3 regions of the Bradyrhizobium sp. CCBAU 51745 genome follow, and region 3 is predicted to be linked to each of the others. Evidence: predicted binding sites of a transcription regulator. Region 3 holds the regulator's gene; each other region holds the start of a gene.

Region 1 (4,893 bases), on a different contig from region 3:
TCGAGCAGCGGATTCCATTCAATGCCGGCGGCGCGCAAATAGCGCGAGAGCACGCCGAGCGAGGGATGCAGCATGAACACCCAGAGCACGCCGACCACCGGCGGCGCCACCGCATAGGGCCAGATCAGCAGCGTGCGATACACCGCGCCGCCGCGTAAGGGCTTGTCCGCCATCACCGCAAGCAGCAACGCCACGGAGAGCGAGGACGCCGCGATCGCGAACGAGAAGAAGAAGGTGCGGACGACAGTCTCGAAATAGGCGGGCTCACTGAACAGCTCGAAATAATTCTCGAACCAGACGAAGCTCGTCGAGAGGCCGAAAGCGTCCTGGAGCAGGAACGACTGGATCACGGCCTGCAAGGCCGGCCAGTAGAAGAAAACCAGGACGATCGCGAGTTGCGGGGCAACCAGCGCGTAAGGCAGCAGCTTTGATTGGAAAATCGCTTGCTTTTGCATGATGGGGTAGCGCGGGCGGGCCGCTGATCGATGCGGCCCGCCGGCGCCTTCGCCTTATTTTACGGCGGTCTTTTCGAACTGGCGCAGCATGGTGTTGCCGCGCTCGACCGAGGCGTCGAGCGCCTGCTTGGCGGTCTTCTTGCCGGCGAGCGCCTGCTCGATCTCTTCCGCCCAGACGTCACGCAGCTGGACCATGTTGCCGAGGCGCAGGCCGCGCGAATTCTCGGTCGGCTCCTTGTTGGTCAGCTCGAGCAGCGGGGTCTCGAGATAGGGCTGATCCTTGTAGAAGCCCTCGGCCTTGGCCTTCTCGTAGGCGGCCTTGGTGATCGGCAGATAGCCCGAGGCCTTGTGGATGTAGACCTGGCGATCGGTGTCCGACAGGAAGGTCAGGAATTTCGCGACGCCCTTGTACTCGTCGGCCGACTTGCCGCCCATCACCCAGAGCGAGGCACCGCCGATGATCGAGTTCTGCGGCGCGCCCTTGACGTCGGGATAGTAAGGCATCGGCACGGCGGTGAAGTTGAACTTGGCCTGCGCCTTGACGTTGCCGAAGAAGGCCGACGAGGTCAGGTAGATCGCGCACTCGCCCGAGGTGAAGCGGCCTTCGCCCTGGTTGGTGCGGCCGGCGTAGTCGTAGGTCTTGTCCTTCTGCAGCTCGACCAGTTTCTCGAGATGCTTCTCCTGCAGCGGTGCGTTGAACTCGAGCTTGGTGTCGAAGCCGTCGAGGCCGTTCGCCTTGCTGGCGAGCGGCACGTTGTGCCAGGCGGAGAGCTGCTCGAGATTGACCCAGGTGACCCAGGAGTTGGAGAAGCCGCAGGTCGGATGGCCGTTGTCGTGCAGCTTCTTGGCGACCTCGAACACTTCGGGCCAGGTCTTCGGGATCTCGGCATTGACCTTCTTCAGCTCGTCGAGATTGACCCACATGACTGTCGACGACGAGTTGAATGGGAAGGACAGCATCTCGCCCTTCGAGGTCGAGTAGTAGCCGGTGATCGCGGACAGATAGGCCTTCGGATCGAACTTCTCGCCGGCGTCGGCCATCAGCTTGTAGACCGGCTTCACGGCGCCGGTCGCGGCCATCATGGTCGCGGTGCCGACCTCGAACACTTGCATGATATGCGGCGCATTGCCGGCGCGGAACGCGGCGATGCCGGCGTTCATGGTGTCGGGATAGCTGCCCTTGTAGGTCGGGATGACCTTGTAGTCGCTCTGCGCCGCGTTGAAGTCGTTGGCGAGCTTGACGATGACGTCGTTGTTCGCGCCGGTCATCGCGTGCCACCACTGGATTTCAGTCACGGCCAGCGCCGGCGAAGCCGTCATGCCGACTGCCATTGCGACAGCGGCAGCCGCCCCAAAAAATCGAAGAGCCATCAAGAAACCTCCCTCAGCCGTCAATAAAGAAGCGCTTGCGCTAGCAGCGCCATATGACGTTCACATGACTGTGTAAGCGGCCGAAACGAAAGCGGCAAGCGCCGGAAAAGGGAAGTCGTCAAATAGGCGAACGCGCCGCGCAACGGCCGGCGTTCGCGGTGCACACCAATGCCCGCGCCGCACTGCGGCATCACGCATCGGATGCGGCAGTTGGGCCTAGCGCTTGCGCTCGGGCCCGCAGACCACGCCGCTCTCGACCATCGCGTCGATTTCCGACCTTGAGTAGCCGAACTCGCCCAGCACCTCCTGGGAGTGCTGGCTGAACTTCGGCGGCAGCCGGCGCAGGCTCGGCTTACTGCGATCGAGCCGGATCGGCGAAGCCACGCCCTTGTACCAGTCCTTCTCGATGACATCGCCGCGGGCGACAGTGTGCGGATTGGTCAGCGCCTGGTCGATCTTCTGCACGGGGCCTGCGGGCAGGCCCGCGGCGAGCAGGCGATTGCATAGCGGCTCGGCCTCGTGCTGGCTGAACACCGCGGCGAGCTCGGCGCGCAGCGCCTCGCGATTGGCGATGCGGTCCTTGTTGCGGGCAAAGCGCGGGTCGGTGCCGAGCTCGGGCTTGCCGATCTCCTTGGCGAGCTTGCGGAAGGTGCCGTCATTGCCGACGCCGATGAAGATGTTGTCGGTCTTGGTCGGGAAGATCGCGTACGGCACGAGGTTCGGGTGCTCGTTGCCGGTGAGGCCAGGCGGGCTGCCATGCATGAAATAATTCGCGGTGTGCGGATGCATGATGGCAAGGCCGGTCTCGTACAGCGTCGTCTCGAGGAACTGGCCCTTGCCGGAGCGTTGCCGCTCGGACAGCGCCATCAGGATGCCGATCGCGGCGTAAAGGCCTGTGGTGATGTCGACCAAGGGCACGCCGATCCGCATCGGGCCGCTCTCGGGCGATCCGGTCGCCGCGATCATTCCGGTCATGGCCTGGATGATGGCGTCATAGCCGGGATTGCCGCCGCGCGGGCCGTCGGCGCCGAAGCCGCAGATCCGGCAATGCACGAGGCGCGGAAATTTCTGGGCGAGCACATCGTTGCCGATGCCCCATTTCTCCAGCGTGCCCGGCTTGAAATTCTCGATCAGGACGTCGGCCGTCTCCAGCATCTTCATCAGCACGAGGCGGCCGCCTTCGGAGGCGAGGTCGAGACCGATCGAGCGCTTGTTTCTGTTGATGCCGATGAAATAGGCCGCGTCGTCGTCGTGGAAGGGAGGACCCCAGTCGCGCACCTCGTCGCCCGCGGGCGGCTCGACCTTGATCACGTCGGCGCCGTGGTCGGCGAGGATCTGGGTGCAATAGGGGCCACCAAGCACGCGCGTGAGATCGATGACGCGAAGTCCGCTCATTGCGCCTGTGTCAGTCATGCCTTGCTTCCCTGTGTCGATATTGATCACAGGCCTAGCGAGGTTCGAACGCGCCAGCAATGGCCTGTCGCGTGGGGGCGTATGCGTCGCCGCGCAATCCCGCAGCGTGGGAAATCTCGCGGAAGCGGCCGGCCCGAGAGGGATCCCGGGCCAGCCATTTCACCGTCCGGATCAGACGACCGTCAAGCGAACGTCGACATTGCCGCGCGTCGCGTTGGAGTACGGGCACACTTGGTGCGCCTTCTCGACCAGCGCTTCGGCGTCCGCGCGGGACAGGCCCGGCAGCGAGACGGCGAGATCAATGTCGAGGCCGAAGCCGCCGGCCGAGCGCGGGCCGATGCCGACGGTCGAGGTCACGGAGGCGTCGGCGGGAACCTTCGGGCCGCCCTGCGAGGCCACGAACTTCATGGCGCCGATGAAGCAGGCGGCATAGCCGGCCGCAAACAGCTGCTCGGGATTGTTGCCGGCGCCGCCGCCGCCGCCGAGCTCCTTCGGCGTGGTCAGCTTGACGTCGAGCGCGCCGTCGAGGGTCGCAGCATGGCCGTCACGGCCGCCGGTGGCTTTCGCGCTGGTCTTGTAAAGGACGTTCACGGACATTTTCGTCTCCCTGAGGGGCTTCGGTTGGGGTACGGTCTGTATTGCAAACAATTAGATTGCGTGCAATTGAAATCCGCAAGCCTCACATTTAATTGTTCGCAATTGAATGTAGGCCCGCCCGGTCCCACAATGCGGGCCAGTCTCAAGAGATTCTCCATGGCCCGCAAATCAGCGACCCTCGATCCGCAACGCCTCGACAACCAGATCTGCTTCGCGGTCTATTCGGCCGCGCACGCCTTCAACCGCGTCTACAAGCCGCTGCTGGACCGGCTCGGCCTGACCTATCCGCAATATCTTGTCATGCTGGTGCTGTGGGAGCGCGACGACGTGCCGGTGAAGGACATCGGCGAAAAGCTGTTTCTGGATTCAGGCACGCTGACGCCGCTCCTGAAGCGGCTCGAGGCCGCGCACCTCGTCAAGCGCACGCGCTCGAGCGAGGACGAGCGTCAGGTGCTGATCGCCCTGACCCCGCAGGGGCATGCGCTGAAGGAGAAAGCGCGCAGCGTGCCGCAATCGATCCTCGCGGCGTCGGATTGCACGGTGTCGGAGCTGATCGCGATGAAAGACGAGATTGTCGCGCTGAGGGATCGGTTGAATGCGGTGATTGGGGAGTAGGCCCCGAACGCGCACGGTCAGAAATGCTTCTTGGCGAACGCGCGACCAGAACCAGATTTCAGATATCGCTCGAATGCGGCAGCCCGTGCGGCGTCGTCGAAAGCGAAATACGTGCGAATTCGCCAAGGGCCATATTTTGACGTGTGCGGCACCTCGCCGGCATTGTGTTTTGCCAGGCGCGCCCGCAGATCGTCGGTGATGCCGACATAGAAGTGCTCGGAATCGAGACTTTCGAGGATATAGACGTATTTCAATCTGCTTCCTCTCCAGAGGTAGGATAGCAGATCTGAGACACGTTTAGGATGTTGTTAGCGATAGGGCAGACAGCATGGATATCAGCCCCAGTCCGCCGTCGCCCTCCGGGCTATGGCGGGACAGCCTTCGCTCACTTCGCTACGAGGGACTTCCTCAGGCTTGCCCAGCCGAAGCTCGCGAAGCGAGC
Region 2 (4,893 bases), on a different contig from region 3:
CCAAAATGCAGCAGCAGTTCTTGCAGGGATGTGCTCGCGTGCTCGAGCCTTATGTCGCTGGACGCGGCTATCGCTGGGAGCTGCACGTAGATGATACGCCTTTCGAATTGTGGATGATAAACGGCTTTAAGCCTCCGTTGCCTGGCACGTCGGCGGAATTGAAATGGCGTACGGAAAACAGGCCCTCGGCGTATGCCGAAACCTGACCGATACTGCGGACACTCGCTATCTCCCGTCCGATCGAAACCGCCAGATCGGAAACGGAATTGAGGGCATTTTTTGCCGCATGATTGTGGCGCCGGTGTTGACGACGCCAGCCTTCGCTAAGCCTGCCGCCGCAATCACTTGGCCCCAAAGGGCATTGTTGGAGTTACCAATACTCACGCCAAACGCGAGGGAAGTATTTGATGAATCGAGTGGGTCGGCGCTCCGCGCGTGTCCACCCCTCTCGAAACCTTGCACTAGGGACCGCGCTCCGACCAGGCGGACCTCGGATTGATCTATAACGCTGGTCTTCTGACGCAGGTTTGGCTGAGAAAGTCCGCGATGAGCCGTGCAACTGTTTCTGGGGAATCCTCGAAGCAATAGTGCCCGGTGGCAGGCAGGCGCGTAATTTGCCCAGTCGGAAAAATTTCCGCGAACAGAGGCAGGAAATGTTCTGCATTCAGCGTGCGATCAGCCTCGCCCCAGATTGCCAATGCTGGCTTTTCTCGAATGGCGCGAACGGCCGCGGCGTCGGGTTCCTCGAATTTGTGGGAGCCGATGGCGAACCCCTTCGCCCAGCCGATCGCGCCGAGACAATCCTGAGGACGCGCGAAGGGAGCGGCATAGGCGCCGATGAAGCTATCCGAAATGATGGCGTTGTTTTCAAAGCCGTTGAGCTTCAGCGTGCTGAAGATGTTGAATCCTAGTTGGCCGAGCACGGATTCGAGCCGCCCCTCGGACTCCGCTTTCGCAATCCACTGAAACCAAGGCGAGACGGCAGCATTCGCCATTACGCGTTCGAAGAGATCGGCCTGACCGAACGGCGTTGGCCCATTGGCGGAGATGATCCTGCTGATGCGAAGAGGATGCCTGGCGGCGAACCCCATTCCGACAGGACCGCCAAAATCATGCATGACCAGGGTTATACCGGTGAGATCGAGTGCAAGGACCAACGCCTCCAAATTATCGATGTGGTCCTGAAGCCAGTAGCCGCGCTCCGGCGGGGTCTCACTCTTACCAAAACCCATATGATCGGGCACGACCACCCGATGCGTTGGGCTCAGTGCCGAAATGAGATGGCGAAACAGATAGCCCCAAGTCGGCTCGCCATGCAGGCACAGCACAACTTCACCTTCGCGCGGCCCTTCGTCAACGTAATGCATCTGAAACCCCGGAGCGTTCGTGAAATGCGGTGCGAACGGAAATGTGCTGGCGAATGTGGCGTCGGCTTCAATCATCATCGTGACCTGGAGTGGTTTTATCTTGAAACCACATATCCCTATACCTTGCGGTTTCAACTTGCAACCAATATCATCTGGGGCAGCAACCGCACGATCCGCGCTGGGGCAATTCGAAGGGCAGGTGCTTCAGAATGGCCAGGAGAGTGACGTATCATGTCGAGCTGCTGCGCATGGCGTTTCGCGAGACACGCCGACGTCACCCATTCACGATCGACGCCATCGTGGGGTTGCCTGATCACCTCCACACCGTTTGGAAGCTGACGCCGATTTTGCAATGCGCTGGCAGCTGATCAAATTCGCCTTTTTGCGCCGGCTGCCACGAAATGAAAGGATATCCCAGAGCCGCTCGGCCAAGAGCGAACCGGGCATCTGGCAACGCAGTGGGAGCACACCATTCGCGACGAAGCCGATTTCGCCCGGCATGTTGATTACGTTCATATCAAGCCGGTCAAGCACAGGCTCGTCGACCGGGTACGGGCGATCAGTCCGACGGACTGTCCACCAGCTCCGCGCCGATCAGAAAACCCCGGCAGTCTCGCGGGGCAGCCGGCCTCGGCGGTGCCCGGTGACCGCTTCCCCGGTGCCGAAGTTGCAGTGCACTTGAGCGATACTGCACTCAAGATGTGCAGAGACACAGCAATCGAGGCGCGCCGTGCACAAAATCCGACATGCACGTCACGGGAATGTCATCTAACAATACCGGGTTCCCTGCCCTGACGGCGCCGGCCCCTGGCCAACATCGATGGAGCCCGACATGAACCTGTGCACGACAACCGGTCTGCGATGCGCTGTTGCGTCGATCGCCGCCATGTTCTGCCTCGCCACGACAGCTCGCGCGGCAGACCTCACCGTTTACACGGCCTTGGAGGCCGACCAGATCAAGCCCTACAAGGCCGCCTTCGAGAAGGCCAATCCCGGCATCAACATCCTCTGGGTTCGCGACTCCACCGGCATCATCACCGCAAAACTCCTTGCAGAGAAAGCAAACCCCAAGGCCGACGTGGTCATGGGTCTTGCTGCAACCTCGCTGATGCTGCTGCAGAAGGAAGGCATGCTGATGCCTTACGCGCCTGTCGGTCTCGACAAGGTCGACGCCAAGATGCGCGATCCAGCCGCCACGCCGGAATGGGTGGGCATGGATGTCTGGGCATCCGCCTTCTGCGTCAACACCGTGGAGTCGGGCAAGAAGAACCTGCCGGAGCCTGCGTCCTGGGCCGATCTGACCAAGCCGGTCTACCAGGGACAGATCGCCATGCCGAACCCGGCCTCGTCGGGGACCGGGTTTCTGATGGTCTCCGCCTGGCTTCAGATGTTCGGCTGGGACGGCGGCTGGAAGTACATGGACGAGCTGCACAAGAACATCGCGGCCTACACCCATTCCGGCTCCAAGCCGTGCCGACAGGCCGCCGCCGGCGAGTACACGATCGGCCTCTCGTTCGAATATCGCGCCAACAAGACCAAGAAGGGCGGCGCGCCGATCAGCATCGTCCTGCCCAAGGAAGGCCTCGGCTGGGACATGGAGGCGATCGGCATCATGAAGACGACCAAGGAGGTGGAGGCGGCGAAGAAGCTGGTCGACTGGGCGGCGACGCCGGAGGCCAACAGGCTCTACGCCGAGAACTTCGCCATCGTCGCGTTGCCGGGCATCGCAAGCTCCATGGAGTTCATCCAGGGTGACATCGACAAGATGCTGATCAAGAACGACTTCGCCTGGGCCGCGGAGAACCGCGACAAGATCCTGGCGGAGTGGAGCAAGCGCTACGACGGCAAGTCCGAGCCCAAGAATTGAAGAAGAACAAGAACTGAAGACCCCGAACTGAGCGAACTGAACCGAGCATCCCGCCCGGGATGCTCGGAGCAACGAACCCGGCGGTGCACGCGCGCCGCCGGTCAATGCGGGACAGTAGAATGGACAGCACGCCAACGACGGTGCCCTATCTCCGCATCCGCAACCTCTCGAAGAAGTTCGGCGCGTTCACCGCGCTCGACACTGTCGATCTCGACATCATGCCGGGCGAGTTCGTCTCATTCCTCGGGCCGTCCGGCTGCGGCAAGACCACGCTGCTCCGCGCCATCTCCGGCCTCGACGTGCAGACCACCGGGTCGATCTATCAGGGCGGGCTCGACATCTCGACGCTGCCGGTGGCCAAGCGCGATTTCGGCATCGTGTTCCAGTCCTACGCGCTGTTCCCGAACCTCACGATCAAGGACAACGTCGCCTACGGCCTTGTCTCGGCAGGCACGCCGCGCATCGCGATCGACAAACGGGTCAAGGAGCTTCTCGAACTCGTCGGCCTGCCCGAGCAGGCCGGCAAATATCCGGCGCAGCTCTCGGGCGGACAGCAGCAGCGCGTCGCACTCGCCCGCGCGCTGGCGCTATCGCCCGGCCTGCTGCTGCTGGACGAACCGCTGTCCGCCCTCGACGCCCGCGTCCGGGCGCGCCTGCGCGGCGAGATCCGCGACCTGCAGCAGCGCCTCAAGCTGACGACGATCATGGTGACCCACGATCAGGAGGAGGCGCTCACCATGTCCGACCGGATCGTGGTGATGAGCCATGGCAGGATCGAGCAGGTCGGCACGCCCGACGAGATCTACGGCCGCCCCGCGACGGCTTTCGTCGCCGACTTCGTCGGCAAGATGAACTTTCTGGAAGGACGCCTCGTCACCAGCAAGCGCGCCAATGTCAGCGGAGCCGTGCTCGATTTCGGCGAGGATGTGCCGCTCGCCGAGGGCGCGGCCGTCACGGTCTGCCTTCGGCCGGAGGACGTGGTGGTGCGCGACATCGGCGAGCATGCGGACAATCGCCTGTCGGTGCAGGTCGGCGTGATGGAATTCATTGGCAATCATTTCGCGACGACCCTGCATGCGAGCGGCACCAACCTGAATTTCTCGGCGGACTTTTCCATCAACGCCGTGCGCGACCTCGGCATTTCCTCGGGCGCGACCATCGAAGTCGCGCTGCCGCCGCAGCGGTTGCGCGTATTTGCCCAGCCGCGCTCCGCGCCGGCCTGACACGGGACAGCAGCGATGACGACCGAAACGCTGAGTCTGCCGGACCGTGCCGCCGCCATCGCACCGCTGCGGCAGAAGCTCGGGCGCGACGACTGGATCATGCGCGGCGCAGTGGTCGCGCTCGGTCTCTGGTTGATCGTCACGGTGCTATTGCCGCTCTGGGCGCTGCTGTCCAAGAGCTTCCAGGCGGCAGATGGCAGCTTCGTCGGCCTCGCCAATTTCCAGGCCTATTTCGCTAGTCCGGCGCTGGCCAATTCGATCTGGCACTCGATCTGGGTCTCGCTGCTGAGCACGTTCATCTGCGTTCTGCTCGCCTTCGTCTACGCCTATGGGCTGACCCGCACCTGCATGCCAGGGCGCGGACTGTTCCGCATCATCGCGCAGATCCCGATACTCGCGCCCTCGCTGTTGCCCGCGATCAGTCTCGTCTACCTGT
Region 3 (4,893 bases):
GTGCTGCTCGCCACCGCCCGCGTCGCCGGCGAAACCGCGCCGCTGCTCTTCACCGCGCTGTCGAACCAGTTCTTCAGCCTCGGCCTGAACAAGACCATGGCGAACCTGCCCGTCACCATCAACAATTTCGTCCAGAGCCCTTACGCCTATTGGAAGCAGCTCGCCTGGAGCGGTGCGCTGTTGATCACGCTCACCGTGCTTGCCCTGAACATTGGCGCCCGCATCCTCGGTGCCGAGAGGACCGCAAAATGACCGACTTGTCCGTATCCGTGAGCTCCAACGCGCACCTCGCCTCGCAGCAGCCGCTGCCGGAAGCTCCGGCCAAGGTGACGGTGCGCAACCTCAACTTCTATTACGGCGAGCACCAGGCGTTGAAGAACATCAATCTGACGCTCGGCACCAACCGCGTCACCGCCTTCATCGGCCCGTCCGGTTGCGGCAAGTCGACCCTGTTGCGCATCTTCAACCGGATGTATGACCTCTATCCGGGCCAACGCGTCACCGGTCAGCTGATGCTGGACCAGACCAACATCCTCGACCCCAAGCTGGATCTCAACCTGCTGCGCGCCCGCGTCGGCATGGTGTTCCAGAAGCCGACGCCGTTCCCGATGACGATCTACGAGAACATCGCCTTCGGCATCCGCCTCTATGAGAAGATCTCGAAGTCCGAGATGGACGACCGCGTCGAGAAGGCGCTGCGCGGCGGCGCGCTGTGGAACGAGGTCAAGGACAAGCTCAACGCCTCCGGCCTGTCGCTCTCGGGCGGCCAGCAGCAGCGCCTCTGCATCGCCCGCACCGTCGCGGTGCGGCCTGAAGTGATCCTGTTCGACGAACCCTGCTCGGCGCTCGATCCGATCTCGACCGCCAAGGTCGAGGAGCTGATCCAGGAACTGTCCGAGAACTACACCATCGCGATCGTCACCCACAACATGCAGCAGGCGGCCCGCGTCTCCGACAAGACCGCCTTCATGTATCTCGGCGAGCTGATCGAGTTCGACGACACCAGCAAGATCTTCACGTCGCCGTCGGACCGGCGCACGCAGGATTACATCACCGGCCGGTTCGGCTGAGGAGACAGGACATGGCTTCCGAACATACCGCAAAAGCCTTCGACACCGACCTTCAGGAGCTCACCCGCCTGGTCGCCGAGATGGGCGGCATCGCCGAGCGCATGATCGTCGATTCCGTCGATGCGCTGATCCGCCGCGACGTCGCGCTGGGCCAGCGCGTCGTCACCATCGATGCCGAGCTCGACGCGCTGCAGAAGAAGATCGAGGAGCGCGCCGTGCTGACCATCGCGCGCCGCCAGCCGATGGCGGTGGACTTGCGCGAAATCGTCGGCGCCATGCGGGTTGCGACCGACCTCGAGCGCATCGGCGACCTCGCCAAGAACATGGGCAAGCGCGTCGCGGCGCTGGAGACGGATTTCCATCCGCTCAAGCTGTTCCGCGGCCTCGAGCACATGACCGACCTCGTGCAGCAGCAGGTCAAGTCGGTGCTGGACGCCTATGCCGCGCACGATCTGCCGGCAGCGATGGCGGTGTGGAAGGGCGACGAGGAAGTCGATGCCATCTGCACCTCGCTGTTCCGCGAGCTCCTAACCTACATGATGGAGGATCCGCGCAACATCTCGTTCTGCATCCATCTGATGTTCTGCGCCAAGAACATCGAGCGGATCGGCGACCACGCCACCAACATCGCCGAGACCGTGTTCTACATGATCGAAGGCCAGGCCATCACCGACAAGCGGCCGAAGGGCGACATGACGACGTTCGCCACGACGGTCCCGAACACCTGATTACGCAAGGAGCGACGAGCCCATGGGCGCACGCATTATGGTGGTTGAGGACGAGGAAGCTCTGACCGAGCTTCTCCGCTACAACCTCGAAGGCGACGGCTATGACGTGGAGACGGTGATGCGCGGCGACGACGCCGACACCCGCCTCAAGGAGCACATCCCCGATCTGATCGTGCTCGACTGGATGTTGCCGGGCCTGTCCGGGATCGAGCTGTGCCGCCGGTTGCGGACGCGATCCGACACCAAGCAGCTGCCGATCATCATGCTCACCGCGCGCGGCGAGGAGAGCGAGCGTGTCAGGGGCCTTGCCACAGGCGCCGACGATTACATCGTCAAGCCGTTCTCGGTGCCCGAGCTGCTCGCGCGGGTGAAGGGCCTGCTGCGGCGCGCCAGCCCCGAGCGGCTCGCGACCGTGCTCGCCTTCGGCGACATCGAGCTCGATCGCGAGAAGCGCCGCGTGGCGCGCTCGGGCCGGCCGATCGATCTCGGACCGACCGAATATCGCCTGCTGGAGTTCTTCCTGGAGCATCCCGGCCGGGTGTTCTCGCGCGAGCAGTTGCTCGACAGCGTCTGGGGCCGCGACATCTATATCGACGAACGCACCGTCGATGTGCATATCGGCCGCCTGCGCAAGCTGCTCAATCTCGGCCGCGAGCAGGACCCGATCCGCACCGTCCGCGGCGCGGGCTACGCGCTCGACGATCGCTTCGCGAAGGCTGAGCAGACCTCAAGCTAAGCTGCCCGCCAGCAAACAAAAAAAAGCGCGCCAGGTGGCGCGCTTTTTTTCGTCCCGGCCTGTACCGCGACGATGTCGTCTGAACCAAGTACTCAGCGCGTGCCCGGCTTCGCCGGCGCCCGCCGGCGATCCGCCGCCGGCTGATACGCCACGCGCGAGTGCTGGGCGCAGTAGGGCAGGCCGGAGAGCGCCTTGCCGCCGCAGAAGAAGAAATCCGGGCTTGAGGGATCGCCGACCGGCCAGTGGCAGGTAGCCTCGTTCAATTCGAGCAACGAGAGCCGCTGGCTCATCGGCACAACGTTGTCGTAGGTAACAGGTTCAGCCTCGACCTCGATCTCGAAAGCCTGCGCCAGCGCGGTGTTGCCGCGCGCGATGGGGCGGCTCACCCGCATCATGTGCTGTGCGGGACGCGCCTTGCGCGGCCGCGGAGCTGCTGATGAGGGGCTCTTGGCGCGGCCGGACAGGCCGAGCCTGTGCACCTTGCCGATTACGGCGTTGCGGGTCACGTTTCCAAGCTCAGCGGCGATCTGGCTGGCCGAAAGTCCGGCCTCCCAGAGCTTTTTCAGCTGCTCGACGCGATCATCTGACCAGGTCAAAACCGTCATTGCATCCTTTCCTTCGCCGGCGCCAGCCATCTGTGGGGCCTCACGACGAATGCCTAAGCTTCGAAAAACCCGTGCCGCCAGAATCCCTTAAGGCTCGCCGGGCGCGCCAGATGCGCCCGAACGTTTACGCCGGTACATGAGGACTTTTGGGATCAGAACCGCTGCACGAGATGTCGTATCTGACAAGCCAAACGCTACAATATGCCGTGACTCACGCGCAAGAGTCCGCCGACTCGCTTCCACATGTTCCGTGGCGAAAATCCCGCAAAATCGCCACCGCAAGACTACGGATTCAGCGTTTCGCGAGGCTTTCCGGGCGGCATTGACACCCGTATTGCCAAGCATAAGATAGTCGCACGTGCCGCCCTTAAAAGGCGGCACGTTTCGTTTTCCGGGCCAAATGACGCGCTGCGCCATGCGTGTTCAGGCCGTCCGAAACATCCGAAGTGACCACCAAAGAGATCGTCATGACCAACAGCGCAGCGCCGCATTTGCTCCCCGTTTTCGCCAGGGCCGATATCGGTTTTGAGCGCGGTGAAGGCGTCTGGTTGATCGCAACCAATGGCGATCGCTATCTCGATTTCACCTCGGGCGTCGCGGTCAACGCACTCGGCCATGCCCATCCGGCGCTGGTCAAGGCGCTGCAGGAGCAGGCCACGAAACTCTGGCACATGTCGAACCTGTTCCAGAGCCCTGACGGCGAGAAGCTCGCTGCGCGTCTTTGCAATGAGAGCTTTGCCGACTTCGTGTTCTTCTGTAATTCCGGCGCCGAGGCGCTGGAGGGCGTGATCAAGCTGGTCCGCCATCATCACTTCTCCAAGGGCCATCCGGAGCGCTATCGCATCATCACCTTCGAGGGCGCCTTCCACGGCCGCACGCTCGCGACGCTGGCCGCGACGGGATCGGCAAAATATCTCGAAGGCTTCGGTCCGCCGATGGACGGCTTCGACCAGATCCCGCATGGCGACATCGAGGCCGTGAAGAAGGCGATCGGCCCGCATACCGCCGGCATCCTGATCGAGCCGATCCAGGGCGAGGGCGGTGTGCGTCCGGCGACATCAGCCTTCCTCAAGGCGCTCCGCCAGCTCTGCGACGAGAAAGGCTTGCTGCTGGCCTTCGACGAGGTGCAGACCGGCATGGGCCGCACCGGCGATCTCTTCGCCCATCGCCGCACCGGCGTCACACCCGACGCGATGTCGCTGGCGAAAGCGCTCGGCGGCGGTTTTCCGATCGGTGCGATCCTGGCGACTGCAGATGCGGCCGCCGGCATGGGCCCCGGCTCGCACGGCTCGACCTTCGGCGGCAATCCGCTGGCGATCGCGGCCGCGAACGCCGTGCTCGACGTCATGCTCAAGCCCGGCTTCTTCGACCACGTGCAGAAGATGTCGCTGCTGCTCAAGCAGAAGCTCGCCTCCGTGATCGACCGTCATCCCGATATCGTCAGCGAAATCCGCGGTGAGGGGCTTTTGATCGGCATCAAGGCCGTGGTGCCATCAGGCGATCTGGTCGCAGCCTTGCGCAACGAGAAGCTGCTTACCGTCGGCGCCGGCGACAATGTCGTGCGCTTCCTGCCGCCCTTGATCGTCACCGAGGCGGAAATCGAGGAGAGCATCGTCAGGCTCGAGCGCGCCTGCACGGCGCTGTCAGGCAACAAGCGGGCGGCAAGCTGATGAGCAAGGCACCCAAGCACTTCCTCGATATCAACGAGCTGCCGCTGTCGGAGCTCAAGAGCATGCTCGCGGCCTCCTCCGCCA

The links. Region 3 encodes PhoB, which activates phosphate uptake and scavenging genes when phosphate is short. Its sites were predicted from a motif close to TGTCATNNANCTGTCAT; they were not measured.
Region 1: ugpB (sn-glycerol-3-phosphate ABC transporter substrate-binding protein UgpB) is a predicted target of PhoB. The motif match lies at 1,880-1,896, and genes of this name have one in related genera.
Region 2: XH98_RS25960 (putative 2-aminoethylphosphonate ABC transporter substrate-binding protein) is a predicted target of PhoB. The motif match lies at 2,119-2,135, and genes of this name have one in related genera.

Annotation. Positions count from the first base shown of each region.
Region 1 is NZ_LBJP01000084.1:55,859-60,751, reverse strand. Features, by position in the region: gene ugpA (sn-glycerol-3-phosphate ABC transporter permease UgpA) at 1-455, opposite strand, end outside; gene ugpB (sn-glycerol-3-phosphate ABC transporter substrate-binding protein UgpB) at 510-1,826, opposite strand; gene XH98_RS24825 (CaiB/BaiF CoA transferase family protein) at 2,043-3,239, opposite strand; gene XH98_RS24820 (organic hydroperoxide resistance protein) at 3,411-3,836, opposite strand; gene XH98_RS24815 (MarR family winged helix-turn-helix transcriptional regulator) at 3,993-4,451, shown strand; gene XH98_RS24810 (GIY-YIG nuclease family protein) at 4,469-4,705, opposite strand.
Region 2 is NZ_LBJP01000085.1:57,138-62,030, forward strand. Features, by position in the region: gene XH98_RS25945 (tautomerase family protein) at 1-206, shown strand, start outside; gene XH98_RS25950 (alpha/beta fold hydrolase) at 501-1,442, opposite strand; partial or broken gene XH98_RS41230 (REP-associated tyrosine transposase) at 1,520-1,919, shown strand; gene XH98_RS25960 (putative 2-aminoethylphosphonate ABC transporter substrate-binding protein) at 2,254-3,234, shown strand; gene XH98_RS25965 (putative 2-aminoethylphosphonate ABC transporter ATP-binding protein) at 3,294-4,457, shown strand; gene XH98_RS25970 (putative 2-aminoethylphosphonate ABC transporter permease subunit) at 4,473-4,893, shown strand, end outside.
Region 3 is NZ_LBJP01000007.1:430,399-435,291, reverse strand. Features, by position in the region: gene pstA (phosphate ABC transporter permease PstA) at 1-252, shown strand, start outside; gene pstB (phosphate ABC transporter ATP-binding protein PstB) at 249-1,070, shown strand; gene phoU (phosphate signaling complex protein PhoU) at 1,082-1,798, shown strand; gene phoB (phosphate regulon transcriptional regulator PhoB) at 1,821-2,534, shown strand; gene XH98_RS09300 (GcrA family cell cycle regulator) at 2,627-3,139, opposite strand; gene XH98_RS09295 (aspartate aminotransferase family protein) at 3,607-4,809, shown strand; gene argF (ornithine carbamoyltransferase) at 4,809-4,893, shown strand, end outside.